Regions from separate parts of the Telluria sp. B2 genome, predicted to be linked through region 1. Evidence: riboswitches for the same ligand, from Rfam matches in the RefSeq annotation. Region 1 holds a riboswitch; the other holds the start of a gene.

Region 1 (7,277 bases):
TCGACGGCCCACGGCTCCGGCTGTGTGGGCCAGATCCGCCAGTGCACGGTGCCAGGATCGAAACTCAAACTGTGCCATATGCCACCGAACTTCAGGTACGTCACATTTGCTGTGGCAATCAATTCGCCTTTGAACTCGTAACCTTGGCAGATAAAGCCTTCACATATTCTTCCTTCAATTGCGGGAGGCTTTCCGTTGAATTCGAAAACCATTGTGTTTCCCCTCAGCGATGTGTCGCAGTGGATGGCCCACGAACGAACCATCTGGTGATGACTGCTTTTGGCCTATTGTGTTGAAAAAGTCGAGTGGCAACGATTTCGCGAGGTCTCAGACATCCAACGGTTCCACGATCGTTCAATAGCGGCGGTTCTTGTCAGTCCAGGCCGCCAGGATTTCTGCCCAGAGGCCAACGTCGCCGAGTTTTTCAACACAATCGGCCTATTGCAGACATCGAAATCATCCAGTATACGGCGTTGTTGCTCTCAGAACAAGCAAACGGTCTTGTCAGGCGCTTTTACTCGTCCAGCACTGTCGCCAGCTCACGCGCCAGGAAGTCGACCAGCGCCGCCACCCGCGGCGCCAGCGCGCCCTGCCTGTAGAACACCGCCCATACCGGCTGCGACCAGGGCAGCGCGGCGTCCGCCAGCACCGGCACCAGGCGTCCCGCCGCCAGGTCGGCGCGGGTGAGGAAGTCCGAGAGCGAGGCGATGCCGGCGCCGGACAGGGCCAGGTGGCGCACCGTCTCGCCGCTCGATGCCGTGACCGCCGGCGCGATCGTGTAGCCCTCGGCGCCATCGTGGCGCAGCGGCCAGGTATTCAGCGATGCCGGCGCCGAGAAGCCCAGCAGGCGGTGCTGCGCCAGCTCGGCCACGCTGGCCGGGGCGCCGTGGCGCTCAAGATAGGCGGGCGCGGCCAGCACGCGGATGCGGCTGGTGCCCAGGCGCCGCGCGTTGAGCGTCGAATCGGGCAACTGGCCGATGCGGATCGCCACGTCCGCCCTTTCCTCGATCAGGTCGACGACGGTCTCGCCGCTGGTCAGTTCGAGCTGCACCAGGGGATAGGCGTCGAGGAAGGCCGGCACCAGGGGCGCCAGCAGGTGGTCGAGCGCCGGCGTGGCCGCGTTCACCCGCACCAGGCCCGAGGGCTGGGAACGGCGCGCGGCCGCTTCCGCCTCGGTGTTGGCGAGGTCGGCCAGCAGGCCGCGGGCACGCTCCAGCAGCCAGGCGCCCTCGTCCGTGAGCTGCAGGCGGCGCGTGGTCCGGTGCAGCAGGGTCAGGCCCAGGTGTTTTTCCAGGCGCGCGATGGTGCGCGACACGCCCGAAGGGGTCTGGCCCAAGCGCTCGGCCGCACCGGAAAACGATCCCGCATCCATGACTGCGGAGAATGCAATCAAGGCCTCTACGTCTATCATTCGTGACTCCCAGTCAAAAGTGTATTGTACGGCAAAGGATTTTTCCGCAGCCGCGAATCGCTCACACTGCAGCCTTTCTTTTCACGGAAGGCTCTTACCATGCCACTCGCACTATGGGCGCTCACGCTGAGCGCCTTCGCCATCGGAACGACGGAATTCGTGATCGTCGGCCTGATTCCCGACGTCGCCGCCAGCCTCGGCGTCTCCTTGCCTTCGGCCGGCCTGCTGGTCAGCCTGTATGCACTCGGTGTCGCCGTCGGCGCCCCGGTGCTGACCGCCCTCACCGCACGCGTGCCGCGCAAGCGCCTGCTGATCGGCCTGATGCTGCTGTTCACCGCCGGTAACCTGGTTGCTTCCGTCGCGCCCGGTTATGCCGCCCTGATGGCTGCGCGCGTGCTCACCGGTCTCGCCCACGGCGTCTTCTTCTCGATCGGCTCGACCATCGCCACCAGCCTGGTGCCGAAGGAAAAGGCGGCGCGGGCAATTGCCCTGATGTTCACGGGTCTCACCGTGGCCCTGGTGACCGGCGTGCCGCTGGGCACCTGGATCGGCCAGCAGTTCGGCTGGCAGTCGACCTTCCTTGCCGTCGCCCTGCTCGGCGTGATCGCGATGATCGGCAGCGCCATCCTGGTGCCGAGCAACATCGGCGGCGCCAAGCCGGCCAGCCTCGCGGCCCAGTTCGCGGTGCTGAAGAAGCCGCGCCTGCTGCTGGTGTATGCCATCACCACGCTCGGCTATGGCGGCTCCTTCGTCGCCTTCACCTATCTCGCCCCGATCCTGCAGGACGTGGCCGGCTTTGCCGCCTCGAGCGTCGGCCTGGTGATGCTGGTGTATGGCGTGTCCGTCGCGGCCGGCAATATCTGGGGCGGACGCCTGGCCGACCGCAAGGGCCCGGTGCGCGCCCTGCAGATCGTGTTCGCCCTGCTCGCCGCCGTGCTCGCCGTACTGACCTTTACCGCGCCGCATCCGGTGCTGGTGGTCGCCACCGTGCTGGCCTGGGGCGCGGTCGCCTTCGGCAACGTGCCCGGCCTGCAGCTCTACGTGGTGCAGCGCGCCGAGAAGGATGCGCCGCAGGCGCTGGACATGGCATCCGGCCTGAACATCGCCGCCTTCAATCTCGGCATCGCCCTCGGCGCTTGGGGCGGCGGCCTCATCGTCGAGAACCTCGGCCTGATGGCCACGCCGCCGATCGGCGCGGCGGTCGTGGCCGGCGCCCTGGCCTTGACCACGCTGGCCGGCCGCCTCGACCGGCGCGACGCCAGCCGTGCTTCCCGGCCGCAGGCGCAGCGTGAAGCGGAACTCGTTTAATTCAACACAAAAAGGACATCACATGAGCAAACAAATCAACATGCCCCACATCGGCGCAGGCACCTTCCGCCTGCAGGGCCAGCAGGCCATCGACAGCGTCGCCAACGCCCTCGACCTCGGCTACCGCCACATCGACACCGCCCAGATCTACGGCAACGAGGCCGAGGTCGGCCAGGCCCTGGCGGACAGCGGCGTGCCGCGCGGCGAGGTCTTCGTCACCACCAAGATCTGGACCGAGAACCTGTCAGGCGGTGCGCTGATCCCCAGCCTGGAAGAGAGCCTGGACAAGCTGCGCGTCGACCAGGTCGACCTGACCCTGATCCACTGGCCCTCGCCCGGCGCGGCGGTGCCGGTGGCAGAGTCGATGCGCGCCCTGATGGAAGCACGCGAGCGCGGCCTGACCCGCGCGATCGGAATCTCGAACTTCACGATCCCGCTGATGGTCGAGGCCATCGACGCGGTCGGCGCAGCGAACATCGCCACCAACCAGGTCGAGCTCCACCCCTACCTGCAGAACCGCGCGGTGGCCGCCTTTGCGCGCGAGCACGGCATCCACGTCACGGCCTACATGCCGCTCGCCTACGGCAAGGTGCTGAGCGACCCGGTCATCCTGGCCATCGCCGAGCGCCTGGCGGCGACGCCGGCCCAGGTGACGCTGGCCTGGCTGCTGGACAAGGGCTATGCCGTGATCCCGTCCTCGACCCGGCGCGCCAACCTCGCGAGCAACCTGGCATCAGGCCGCATCACGCTGGACGCGACGCACATCGCGGCCATCGACGCGCTCGAGCGCGGCGAACGCCTGGTCAGCCCCGACTTTGCGCCGCAGTGGGACTGAGTCCTCTTACGCATCGAGCTCCGGATAGCGCCGGAAGATCCCTTCCTCGTTGAACGGAATGCGCCTGCCTGAAGCGAGGTAGGCAGCGATCCGCGGCCGGACGGCCACGCGTTGCCTCAGCGCGTCGAGTTGGGGATGGCGTTTCAGCTCCCGTCCGGTTGCCTTGGGAAAGGCGTAGTCCAGGCCTTCGAGCACCTGGAACAGCGACAGGTCGGCGTAGGTCAGCTGCGGCCCCAGAAGGTAGTCCTGCTGCCCCAGCACGCGCGCGAAGTAGCCGAGGAACTTGGGGATGCGCTGCGCCGTGAATTCCCGGGCGCGGCGCAGCGCCTCGGCTTTCTGGTCTTCGTAGTAGAGCGAAGCGCCGACCGGATGGTGGGTCTCGTGGGCTTCGCCGACCAGGTCGGCAATCGTCAGCTGCAGCTGGTGGGTCCAGATCCGGCCCGCCGGGTCGCTTGGCGCCAGGCCGTGGCGCTCGCCGAGGAACATCAGGATCGCGGCCGTCTGGCCGATGGTCATGCCGTCGACCCGCAGGAAAGGCGGCGCGAAAGCGGGCCGCGCGTCTTCCTTCAGCGCCGCCATCAGCTTCTCCATGCCTTTCAGTCCGCGCGCCACGTCGACATAGTCGACGCCCGCCTCCTCCAGCGCCAGCCGGACGAATTCGCCGCGGCCCTGGATGCCGGGCCAATAGTACAGTTCGCAAGCCATGGTGTCCTCCGCCGTGATGAACCGGCAGTATCGGACAAAAATCGGCGGGACCGCGCGCCGCTCGTGTTATTCTGGCAAGAAACGAACCGAAGCGTTCGGCAAGAATATGCACACCTGGAGGAGCCATATCGTGGTCGCGAACCGTCGTCTTAGCGCCGAGAAAATTGCTTCAGAGAATCTGTTTCCGTTGAGCAATATCACCGCCAGCGCCGGGCAGGTAGGACACCATAGCGTAAACCATTGCCTTCAACGGAGCGCCACCATGATTTTCGCTCACCTGACCAAACACTGGCTGGCCCGCCGCGGCCATCTGCCCCTCTCTTCGCGCATGATGTCGGTCCTGCGCAGTGCCCGCGTGCTGCTGTTCTGGCGCGACCACGCCGCGCTGTGCCAGCTCGACGTCGTGCGCAATTATGTCGCCGCCAATGCGAGCGACGACGTATTCCACCACTTGAGCCACCGCGATTACCTGGTCAAGGGCCTGAGCAGCCGCCAGCGCGTGCAATGCGTGCTGTCGCACTACCGTTTCGAGGAAACCAGCTTCGACGCCGCCTACAAGCAGGCGGTGTACGCCAGCGGCGGCTTGACCCTGTGGCAGCACGAGGCCAACGGCAGCCATTTCCTGATCCGCCTGGAGATGGCCTCGCGCATGAACGCCGAAGGCGACCTCACCATCGCCCTGGTCGCCGACGGCAAGGTGCTGCACCGGCTGTCCTTCTCCTGGATCGACGGCGCGCTTGCCGGCCTGCCGGCCGGGCTGGTGCCCTTCATCGCGCGCAACCAGGGGCGCTGGACCGATTCCGGCCCGGCCTTCGAGGCTTTCGAGAACGCCTTCCCAAACAACTCGCCCAGCTTCTTCTGCTTTGCGGCGATGCAGGGCGTGGCCCAGGCGGTCGGCGTGGAGCAGGTGGTGGCCGTGAAATGCACCGCCCACATCGCCTACGATCCGCTCGAGGTCAAGCACTTCGCGAATGCCTACGACGGCTTCTGGAAGATCCTCGGCGGGACCGAGATGGCCGGCGATACCTGGCTGATTCCCCTGCCCTTCTACCTGAAACCGCTGGCCGACATGCCATCCAAGCACCGCAAGCGCGCGGCCCAGCGCCGCGAGTACTGGCGCGCGATCGGCGATTCGGCGCGCGCCACGCTGCAGCGCCACCTGCTGCATGCGCGGGCGCACCGGGAGCATGCGGCGCCGCTGCGCGAAGCGGCGGAAGTTTGAGGTTTTCGTAGGGTGGGCTCGTCATTGAGGCCACTGGACTCAATGCCCCCACGCGGTCGTGCCCATGAAAGCCGCAACGCAACCAGAACGCCCTCCACGCAAGTGTTGACATCCAACCCTCGCCGCGTTTGATCACCCCTTGAGACCGCGTGGACACAGGTGTCCACCCTACAACACTCAAGCATCCCGACTCAGCTCATGGCACCGTCTGCTCAACCGGCGAGACCGCGTGGGCTCAAGAGCCCACCCTAAGACACCCCGGATGCTCGACGGTATCGGGTCAAGCGCCGGCAACCCCGTCAATTGACAGAACCACCACATCCTCAAAAACCCGTGGTACACTCGCGCCTTCGCTAGGGGTCCTGGAATTCGCGTTCCGGGTGAGAGATACCCTTCGTACCTGATCTGGATAATGCCAGCGAAGGAAAGCGCAACGCAGTTCCTACCCTTGTTTGCCCTTCCCCCACGTTGGCTCCGGCTTTTTTCAAAGCAGTGCGCCATCGACAACGTGGCGTGCGAAAACGAGCAAACCAATGAAACCTGTCTTCAAGCATTCCCTCCTCGCCTGCGCCATCGCACAGGCGTTCAGCGCTTCCGCATCGGCACAGACCGTGCAGACCGAGCAGCCGATCGCATCGGTCGTCGTCACCGGCAGCAAGTGGACGGTCAGCGACCGCGCCAGCGTCGGCGGCTTCGCCGAGATGTCGATCATGGACACCCCGGCCTCGATCAGCGCCTTCGGCCGCGAGCAGATGCAGAACCTGGCTATCCGCAGCGCCACCGACGCGCTGGCCTACGACGCCTCGGTCGGCGACGCCTACAACGCGGTCGGCTACGCCGAGCAGTTCTCGGTGCGCGGCTTCATGCTGAACAATAACTCGGGCTACCGCAAGGACGGCATCGCCATTCCCGCGGATACGCAAATCCCGCTGGAGAACAAGGAACGCCTGGAACTGCTGAAGGGCGTGGCCGGCATGCAGGCGGGCCTGGCGGCGCCGGGCGGCATCCTGAACTTTGTTACCAAGCGCCCGACCGACACCCCGTTGCGTTCGGTGACCGTGGAAGCGCGCGAGCGCGGCACGCTGTACGGCGCCGTCGACCTGGGCGGCCGCTTCGAGGACAAGCGCTTCGGCTACCGCGTGAATGCCGCCGCCGAACGCCTGCGCTCCTACGTGGAAGGCGCGGACGGCAAGCGCCAGTTCGTGTCCGGCGCCTTCGACTGGCAGATCAGCCCCGACGCGCTGTTGCAGCTCGATGCCGATTTCCAGCACAAGGAACAGATCACCGCCCCCGGCTACCAGCTCATTCGCGGCGTCGAACTGCCGCGCGGCGTCTCGGCCAAGACCCTGCTCAACGCCCAGCCCTGGACCAAACCGGTCGACACCGACAGCGCCAATTTCGGCCTGCGTTTCGACTACCGCCTGAACGCCGACTGGCGCGCCACGGTCACCGCCAACAAGCACTGGTTCAAGCGCGACGACTACACGGCCTTCCCTTACGGCTGCAGCAACGAGGGCGAAGGTTTCTACCCGGGCTACTGCTCGAACGGCGACTACGACGTGTACGACTACCAGAGCGTGGGCGAGCGCAAGACCCCGTTCGGCGTCCAGGCCCAGGTCCAGGGCCGCTTCGCGCTAGGGGGCCTGCGCCACGTGTTCACCGCCGGCCTCGGCTACGCCGAGCGCCACAACAGCTACGGCGACTACGTCTACGACTACGCCGGCTACAGCAACATCTACAACAACCTGGTCGTCGACCCGGCGCCGGGCAACCCGACCACCGGCCCGGTCTCGGAA
Region 2 (7,277 bases), 2.7 Mb from region 1:
GCCTGGTCGAGCAGCGCGGGATCGGTGACGAAGTCGTACTTCTTCACCTGCGACGGATAGAAGCCGCCGAAGGCCGCATAGCTGGCCCCGGCCAATTGGGCCGCGCGCGCCAGCGCCATCTGGCCGTAGCAGGAAGCACCGACGATTTTTTCGGGCCCGAGCTGGCGTCGCGCCTGTTCGATGCCCAGGTCGGTGCCGCCCAGGTGCACGCCGTCGGCGTCGAGACGCACGCACAGGTCGAGGTGGTCATTCACCACCAAGGGGCGCCCGTAACGCCGGCACAGCGCCAGCAGCGCCTCCGCCTGCTCCAGGCGCAGGGCCGCGTCGGCCTCCTTGTGGCGGTACTGCACGAGCGCCGCGCCGCCGCGCAGCGCCGCTTCGGTGCTGGCGAGCAGGCGCTCGGTGTCGTTCCAGTTCGGGGTGACGAGATACAGTCCTCGCATGGTGTTCCTCATGGTGTTCCTTGAAGCGCGTTAGAAAGAAAAAAGCGGCGCGGGATGCGCTGGCCCGGTGCGATGACGAAGGCGCGCGCCAGCGCGTCGTGGCAGTAGGCCTGGGCGGCGGCCAGCGCCGCTTCCATCGGCTCGCCCAGCGCCAGCCGGCCCGCCACACTGGCCGCCAGGGTGCAGCCGCTGCCGTGAAACTCGCCGGGCAGGCGCGGCCAGCGCCAGCGCCGCACCAGGCGCCCGTGGGTGGTCCAGCGGTTCTCGACGAAGCGGCGCTCGCCGTGCCCGCCGGTGAGCAGCAGGTGCTCGCAGGGGAAGTCGCCGATGGCGCATGCCTCCGGCTCGTTCGGCAGGGCGATGGTCGCCAGCGCCAGCAATTCGCCCACGATGTCGAGCGGATCGTCTTCGGCCAGCGCGTCGCCATGGCCGCTGGCCAGCACCGGATCGAGCACGATCGGCAGGCCGGGGTCGCGCGCGCGCAGGGTACGCAGCAGGCCCGCGATCGCGCGCGCATTCGCGCGGCTGCCCGGGATGCCGAGCTTGACCGCGCGGATGTCGCAGGTAGCGACCAGGGCCTGGGCCTGGGCCAGCACGAAGCCGGCGTCGACCGGCTGGACGGCATGCACGCGGTTGTTGTCCTGCACGGTCAGCGCGGTGGCCACCGGCAGCGCATGCGCGCCCTGGGCGGCGATGGCCAGCACGTCGGCCGCCAGCCCCGCCCCGCCGCCGGGGTCGAGGCCGGCGAAGACCAGCACCGCCGGCACGGCGGGATGGCTCATGCGATGCGCCCTTCCTGCGGCGAGGATGGGGAAGCGGCGAAGCGCTTGGGCATGCGCCCGGCCAGCCAGGCCTCGCGCCCGGCCTGCACCGCCAGTTTCATCGCCCGCGCCATGCGCACCGGCTCGCGCGCCGCCGCGATCGCGGTGTTCATCAGCACGCCGTCGCAGCCCAGCTCCATGGCGATGGCCGCATCCGACGCCGTGCCGACGCCGGCGTCGACCAGCACCGGCACCGATGCCTGCTCGATGATCAATGACAGGTTCCAGGGATTCAGGATACCCATGCCCGAGCCGATCAGCGAGGCCAGCGGCATCACGGCGACACAGCCGATCTCCTGCAGGATCCTGGCCTGCACCGGGTCATCGCTGCAGTAGACCATGACGTCGAAGCCGTCGCGCACCAGGGTCTCGGCCGCCTTCAGGGTTTCCGGCATGTGCGGGAACAGGGTTTTTTCGTCGCCCAGCACCTCGAGCTTGACCAGCTTGTGGCCATTCAAGAGCTCGCGCGCCATCTGCAGCGTGTAGACCGCGTCCTTGGCGTTATAGCAGCCGGCCGTATTCGGCAGGATGGTGAAGTTCGACGGCGGCAGCACGTCCAGCAGGCTGGGCGCGTTCGGGTCCTGGCCGATGTTCACGCGGCGGATCGCCACGGTCACGATCTCGGCTTCGGCCGCCAGGGTAGCCTCGCGGGTCTCGATGAGGTCGCGGTACTTGCCGCTGCCGACCAGCAGGCGCGAGCGGTACTGCTTGCCCGCAATGGTGAGGAAGTCTTGGTTCATGATGTTCTCCTTTAGGACCTATCCCGGTAGGGAAGAGGAAGTTGATGACGATGGATGGCAAGCGCGGGCAAGGCGCGAGGAGGCCGCATGGCGAGCCATGCAACGACGAGCAACGCAGCCCCCGCTTGTCAGGCGCGTCAGCAACGACTCGTCCCTGCCGGGGTAGGTCCTCTAGCCGCCACCGATGGCGCGCACGATGTCCACACGGTCCCGCTGCACGAGCAGGCGTTCGTTCCACTGCTGGCGCGGCACCACCTGGCGGTTCACCGCCAGCGCCACTGCCTGCTTGCCGATGCCAAGCTCCTCGACGAGCTCGCCGAGCGAGCCGCCCGGCCGCACCTGATGGGGTTCTCCGTTCAGTTCGATCTCCAGCATGGTCAGACCTCGCGATAGAGCCTGGCGCCGCCGCGCACGAATTCGATCGCCTTTTCCTGCATGCCCTGGGCCAGCGCCTTTTCTTCGCCGACGCCGCTGGCGGCCGCGTACTCGCGCACCTCCTGGGTGATCTTCATCGAGCAGAAGTGCGGGCCGCACATCGAGCAGAAGTGGGCGACCTTGGCCGAATCTTTCGGCAGGGTCTCGTCGTGGAAGCTGCGCGCCTTGTCGGGGTCCAGGCCGAGGTTGAACTGGTCTTCCCAACGGAACTCGAAGCGTGCCTTCGAGAGCGCGTTGTCGCGGATCTGGGCGCCGGGATGGCCCTTGGCCAGGTCGGCCGCGTGGGCGGCGATCTTGTAGGTGATGATGCCGTCCTTGACGTCCTCCTTGTCGGGCAGGCCCAGGTGCTCTTTCGGCGTGACGTAGCACAGCATGGCGGTGCCGTACCAGCCGATGTGGGCGGCGCCGATGCCGGAGGTGATGTGGTCGTAGCCGGGCGCGATGTCGGTGGTGAGCGGGCCCAGGGTGTAGAACGGCGCCTCATGGCACTGTTCCAGTTGCAGGCTCATGTTCTCGCGAATCATGTGCAACGGCACGTGGCCCGGCCCTTCGATCATCACCTGCACGTCGTGCTTCCAGGCGATTTGCGTCAGTTCGCCGAGCGTCTTCAGCTCGGCCAGTTGCGCTTCGTCGTTGGCGTCGTAGATCGAGCCCGGACGCAGGCCGTCGCCCAGGCTGAAGGCGACGTCGTACCGCTTCATGATCGCGCAGATCTCCTCGAAATGCGTGTACAGGAAGGATTCCTTGTGGTGGGCCAGGCACCACTTGGCCATGATCGAGCCGCCGCGCGAGACTATGCCGGTCAGGCGCTTCGCCGTCATCGGCACGAAGGCCAGGCGCACGCCGGCGTGGATGGTGAAGTAGTCGACGCCCTGCTCGGCCTGTTCGATCAGGGTGTCGCGGTAGATCTCCCAGGTCAGGTCCTCGGCCTTGCCGTTGACCTTTTCCAGTGCCTGGTAGATCGGCACGGTGCCGATGGGGACCGGGCTGTTGCGGATGATCCATTCGCGCGTCTCGTGGATGTGCTTGCCGGTGGAAAGGTCCATCACGTTGTCGGCACCCCAGCGGATCGCCCAGGTCATCTTCTCGACCTCTTCGCCGATCGAGGAAGTGACGGCCGAGTTGCCGATGTTGGCGTTAATTTTGACCAGGAAGTTGCGGCCGATGATCATCGGTTCGCTTTCCGGATGGTTGATGTTGGCCGGGATGATGGCGCGTCCGCGCGCCACTTCCTCACGCACGAATTCCGGGGTGATTTCAGGCGGGATGGCCGCGCCGGAGGACTGGCCCGGATGCTGGCGCCCGAGCAGCTCGGCCGTGCGCCTGCCCATAGCCCCGGAGGCTTCCAGGGCGGCCAGGTACTCCTTGCGGCGCAGGTTCTCGCGCAGGGCGATGAACTCCATCTCGGGCGTGATGATGCCGCGCCGCGCGTAGTGCATCTGGGTGACGTTCGCGCCCTCCTTCGCGCGGCGCGGCTTGCGCGTCAGCTCGAAACGCAGCGCGTCCAGGCTGGCGTCCTGCAGGCGCTCCTGACCGTAGCGCGAGCTCGGTCCCGGCAGTTCCTCGGTGTCGCCGCGCTCGTCGATCCAGCCGCGGCGCAGGGCCGGCAGGCCGCGGCGGATGTCGATGCTGGCGGCGGGATCGGTGTAGGGACCGGAGGTATCGTAGACGAAGACCGGCGGGTTGGTCTCGCCGCCGAAGCTGGCCGGCGTGTCGCTCTGGGCGACGGCACGCATCGGCACGCGGATGTCGGGGCGGCTGCCCTCGATATAGACCTTGGTCGAATTCGGGAAGGGTTCGATGGCGGCGCTGTCCACCCGGGCGGTGGCGGCGTCGAACTTCAGCGGGGCATTCATGTGGCTCCTTTGCGTGAGGAGCCAGCAAAGGAGGCGGAGAGTGGTGCAGGCGCGTGCGTGCGCACGACCGCGTTATCTCGGAAGCTTCCCTTCGCTGGCATTATCCAGATCAGGTTCAGAGGGTATTTCTCACCCGCGTGGCGCTTGTCGCACCAGCAGGACCCCTAGCGTTTTGCTGCCAATTCGGCAACGGAAAGGATTATAGCCCATCCTTTCCGGCGTGGGTCACAACATCGGCGGCTCCCCGTCCATCGGCAGCAGTTGCAGCTCGCCGCTCACCAGGCGCACCTCGACGAAGGGAGTCTGGGCCGGCTGGATGTCCTGGACGGCGCGCGGCCCGTTCTCCACCGTCACTTCCAGTTGCACGCTAGCCCCGGCGGTCTTCACCTCCACCGAATCGGCCCGTGAAATCGTCCAGTCCGTGCTGACCCCGGCCTTGTGGAACACCTGCTCGCCGTTGACCCGCACGCTCACCGTATCGTTCTGAAAGCCCTCGCCCAGCCTTACACGTAATGTCATCATCGTCCTCGCATTCTCGGTTTTTGCGACAGGAACCCTGGACAGGCCGCGGGTATCGCAGGCCTGTTCAGACAAGACCGCCGCCAGCACGGCGGCGGTCCAGCCCCGATGCGCCCAGGGATTCACTCAGGCCTTCCGGCTGCCCCGTCCCGGCGTTTTCTTCAGGGTGCGCTTCGCCCCTTCCTCGTCCCCGATCGCGTTCTGGACATAGGCGAGACAGGACAGCACCTCCCCTTGCGACACCGGATCGAGCACCTGGGCGTCGGTCGCCCGCGAGAGCAGCGATATGCTCTCTTCGGTCTTCGGCGGACGCACGGTAACGAGCTTGCCCGCGCCGGCATTCACGGTCTTGAAGGTCCTGCCGGCATTCACGCCTTTCACCATGCGGGCATAGGTCGCCAGCGGATGGGCATCGAAGCGGTCGAGCACCTCGTCGAAGGCCTCGTTGCCCGAGCGCAGGGTCTCATTGTCCGAACCCTGCAGGTAAAGCAGCGCGCCCTGGTCCTCGCCCAGGAACAGTTCGGCCAGTTTATCGTCGTCTTCGCTGACCGGATAGCGCACGCGGATCGTCAGGATGTCCGACAGCACCTGCGACCCGTCGAGCGCGGCATAGGCGGCCCTGACCCGGTATTGCCCCGGCTGGTCGAAGTAGAAGCCGCCCTTGCCGTAGCCGATGTAGGCGCTGTCCTTGATCTCGTCGCCCACGCCGACGACCGTCTGGCGGTCGCCGACCAGGTGGTCGATCAGGGGTTCGTAGGCGCACACCTGCCCGCCCGGCCTGCTGATGACGACCCTGACGAGACCGTAGTTCGGGTGCAGCCAGGTGTGGGCGCGGCGTCCGCGCGTGTCGGTGGTCCTCAGCTTCAGTTCGAGCACGACCGGCTCGCCCAGCGCGAAGCTCTTCTGGTGGGTCGAGATCGACAGCACCAGGCCCGACTCGTCGGAGATCGGGTCGGCCATCACCTCGCGTCCCAGCGAAGCTCCCACGGTGAAATCGTTCCCGCCCATGATGACGTCGTTGCGGAAACCATGGCGCAGGTGGATCAGTTCCTCGTCGTCGAAACGGAAATCGAAACTGCTCCAGTATCCCGCCGCGCCGCCCTTCGGGTAGTACCACGGGTAGTTCATCCAGGACAGCGACTCCGGACGGTTCGGCTTCGACGGCGAGGCATATTCCTTCTGCCAGGAGTGCATCAGGTTGAAGCAGTGCCCGAGTTCATGCACATAGGTGTAGAGCTGGAGCCGCAGCTGTTCGGCCGTGGTCCCGCCTATCCCTGCATGGAACACCGCGCAGCCCTGGCGCTGCTTGCCCTCCTGGTCGAACATGATGCCGTACAGGGTCGGGCCGAGGTCGTGCTGTTGCGCGACCAGTTGCCAGACGCACCATTGCTGCAGGTCGCTCCACAGCGAGAAATGCTTCTGCATCGACGCATGCAGCTCGGCATTGCTCCAGGTGGCATTCGCGCCCGCGGCACTGATGTCGATCACGTTGTTCCCGGCGGTCGGCGCCATGCCGATGCCGGCTTCGGCATACGCGCCCACCACGCTCAGTATGCGCGCGGCGCCGCCGGACGGCAGCGAGCCCGTGTTGTAGCTGGCGAACTGCGGCGTGGTCAGGTCCGACACGCAGTCGGTTTCGATACGCACGTTGCGGAAGTGGTGGGACGCGAACGTGCAATGGTAGGACGCGCCCGGCACATTGGTGATACTGAAGAACTGCAGGGTCGCCGCGGCCTGGGGCTGGAACAGGCTGACCCGCGGTATCGTGACCTGCACCACGGGCGAGCCTGCGGCAAAGGTGAAGCGGCCCAGGCCCTTCACGACGATCTTGTTCGGGCTCACCGTGATGGCCGGGCTGTCCACCACGAAGGAACCGTAGTACGACACGGTCTTGCCGACCGTCTGGAAGAAGTCGCCGCTCACGCGCTTCATGGGCCGGGTGCGGTCGACGTCAACCCGCAGTTCGACCTGGAAGGCGCCCAGCGCGCCCGCGTAGCAGCCGCTCACGGCTTTCTTGATGACGGGGAGCGGCGGAAGCGGAGTCCGCGGGACCGGCGTCGGGATCGGCAGCGGCGGCTGCGGGATGGGCAAGGCTTCCGGCGCGGCCCCGGTCGGCGCCGTGTCGTGCGGCTCACCCATGCCCAGTTCGCCGTTGGTCAGGCTGGATGCCTCTTCGTAGCTCATCTGCCCGTTGTTTTCCACCAAAGTGTCTTCGCTGGCGTTCTCGACGCCAGTCGGATCAAGTTGTGACATGTTCTCCTCCTCGACGCAGCCATCGTTGCGTGCGCGGGGACGCCAGCCAGGCCAGTCCGCCGGTGCGCACGCCTGTGTTTCCTGTTACGCAACAGACTTGCCTCCTTCTCTCGAGACGCATGTCTTGCTTGGACCACCCGGGAGGACTGCCCGATTCGTCGAGGCTGTTGCTTTTAGGCCTGTTCGGAGACGCGCTTGGAGCTAAATCAA

What was found. Region 1 has a riboswitch for thiamine pyrophosphate ahead of ACSUZJ_RS09175 (TonB-dependent siderophore receptor). Riboswitches for the same ligand answer to the same signal wherever they lie in the genome.
Region 2: linked by a shared signal. The riboswitch ahead of thiC (phosphomethylpyrimidine synthase ThiC) and the one ahead of ACSUZJ_RS09175 (TonB-dependent siderophore receptor) in region 1 are both predicted to bind thiamine pyrophosphate.

Annotation. Positions count from the first base shown of each region.
Region 1 is NZ_CP196525.1:2,047,879-2,055,155, reverse strand. Features, by position in the region: gene ACSUZJ_RS09205 (hypothetical protein) at 1-212, opposite strand, end outside; gene ACSUZJ_RS09200 (LysR family transcriptional regulator) at 515-1,411, opposite strand; gene ACSUZJ_RS09195 (MFS transporter) at 1,511-2,719, shown strand; gene dkgB (2,5-didehydrogluconate reductase DkgB) at 2,742-3,554, shown strand; gene ACSUZJ_RS09185 (glutathione S-transferase) at 3,561-4,259, opposite strand; gene ACSUZJ_RS09180 (DUF535 family protein) at 4,522-5,481, shown strand; TPP riboswitch at 5,827-5,925, shown strand; gene ACSUZJ_RS09175 (TonB-dependent siderophore receptor) at 6,015-7,277, shown strand, end outside.
Region 2 is NZ_CP196525.1:4,816,371-4,823,647, forward strand. Features, by position in the region: gene thiE (thiamine phosphate synthase) at 1-443, opposite strand, end outside; gene thiD (bifunctional hydroxymethylpyrimidine kinase/phosphomethylpyrimidine kinase) at 452-1,225, opposite strand; gene ACSUZJ_RS21290 (thiazole synthase) at 1,222-2,004, opposite strand; gene thiS (sulfur carrier protein ThiS) at 2,176-2,379, opposite strand; gene thiC (phosphomethylpyrimidine synthase ThiC) at 2,382-4,295, opposite strand; TPP riboswitch at 4,365-4,471, opposite strand; gene ACSUZJ_RS21305 (hypothetical protein) at 4,521-4,817, opposite strand; gene ACSUZJ_RS21310 (hypothetical protein) at 4,941-7,067, opposite strand.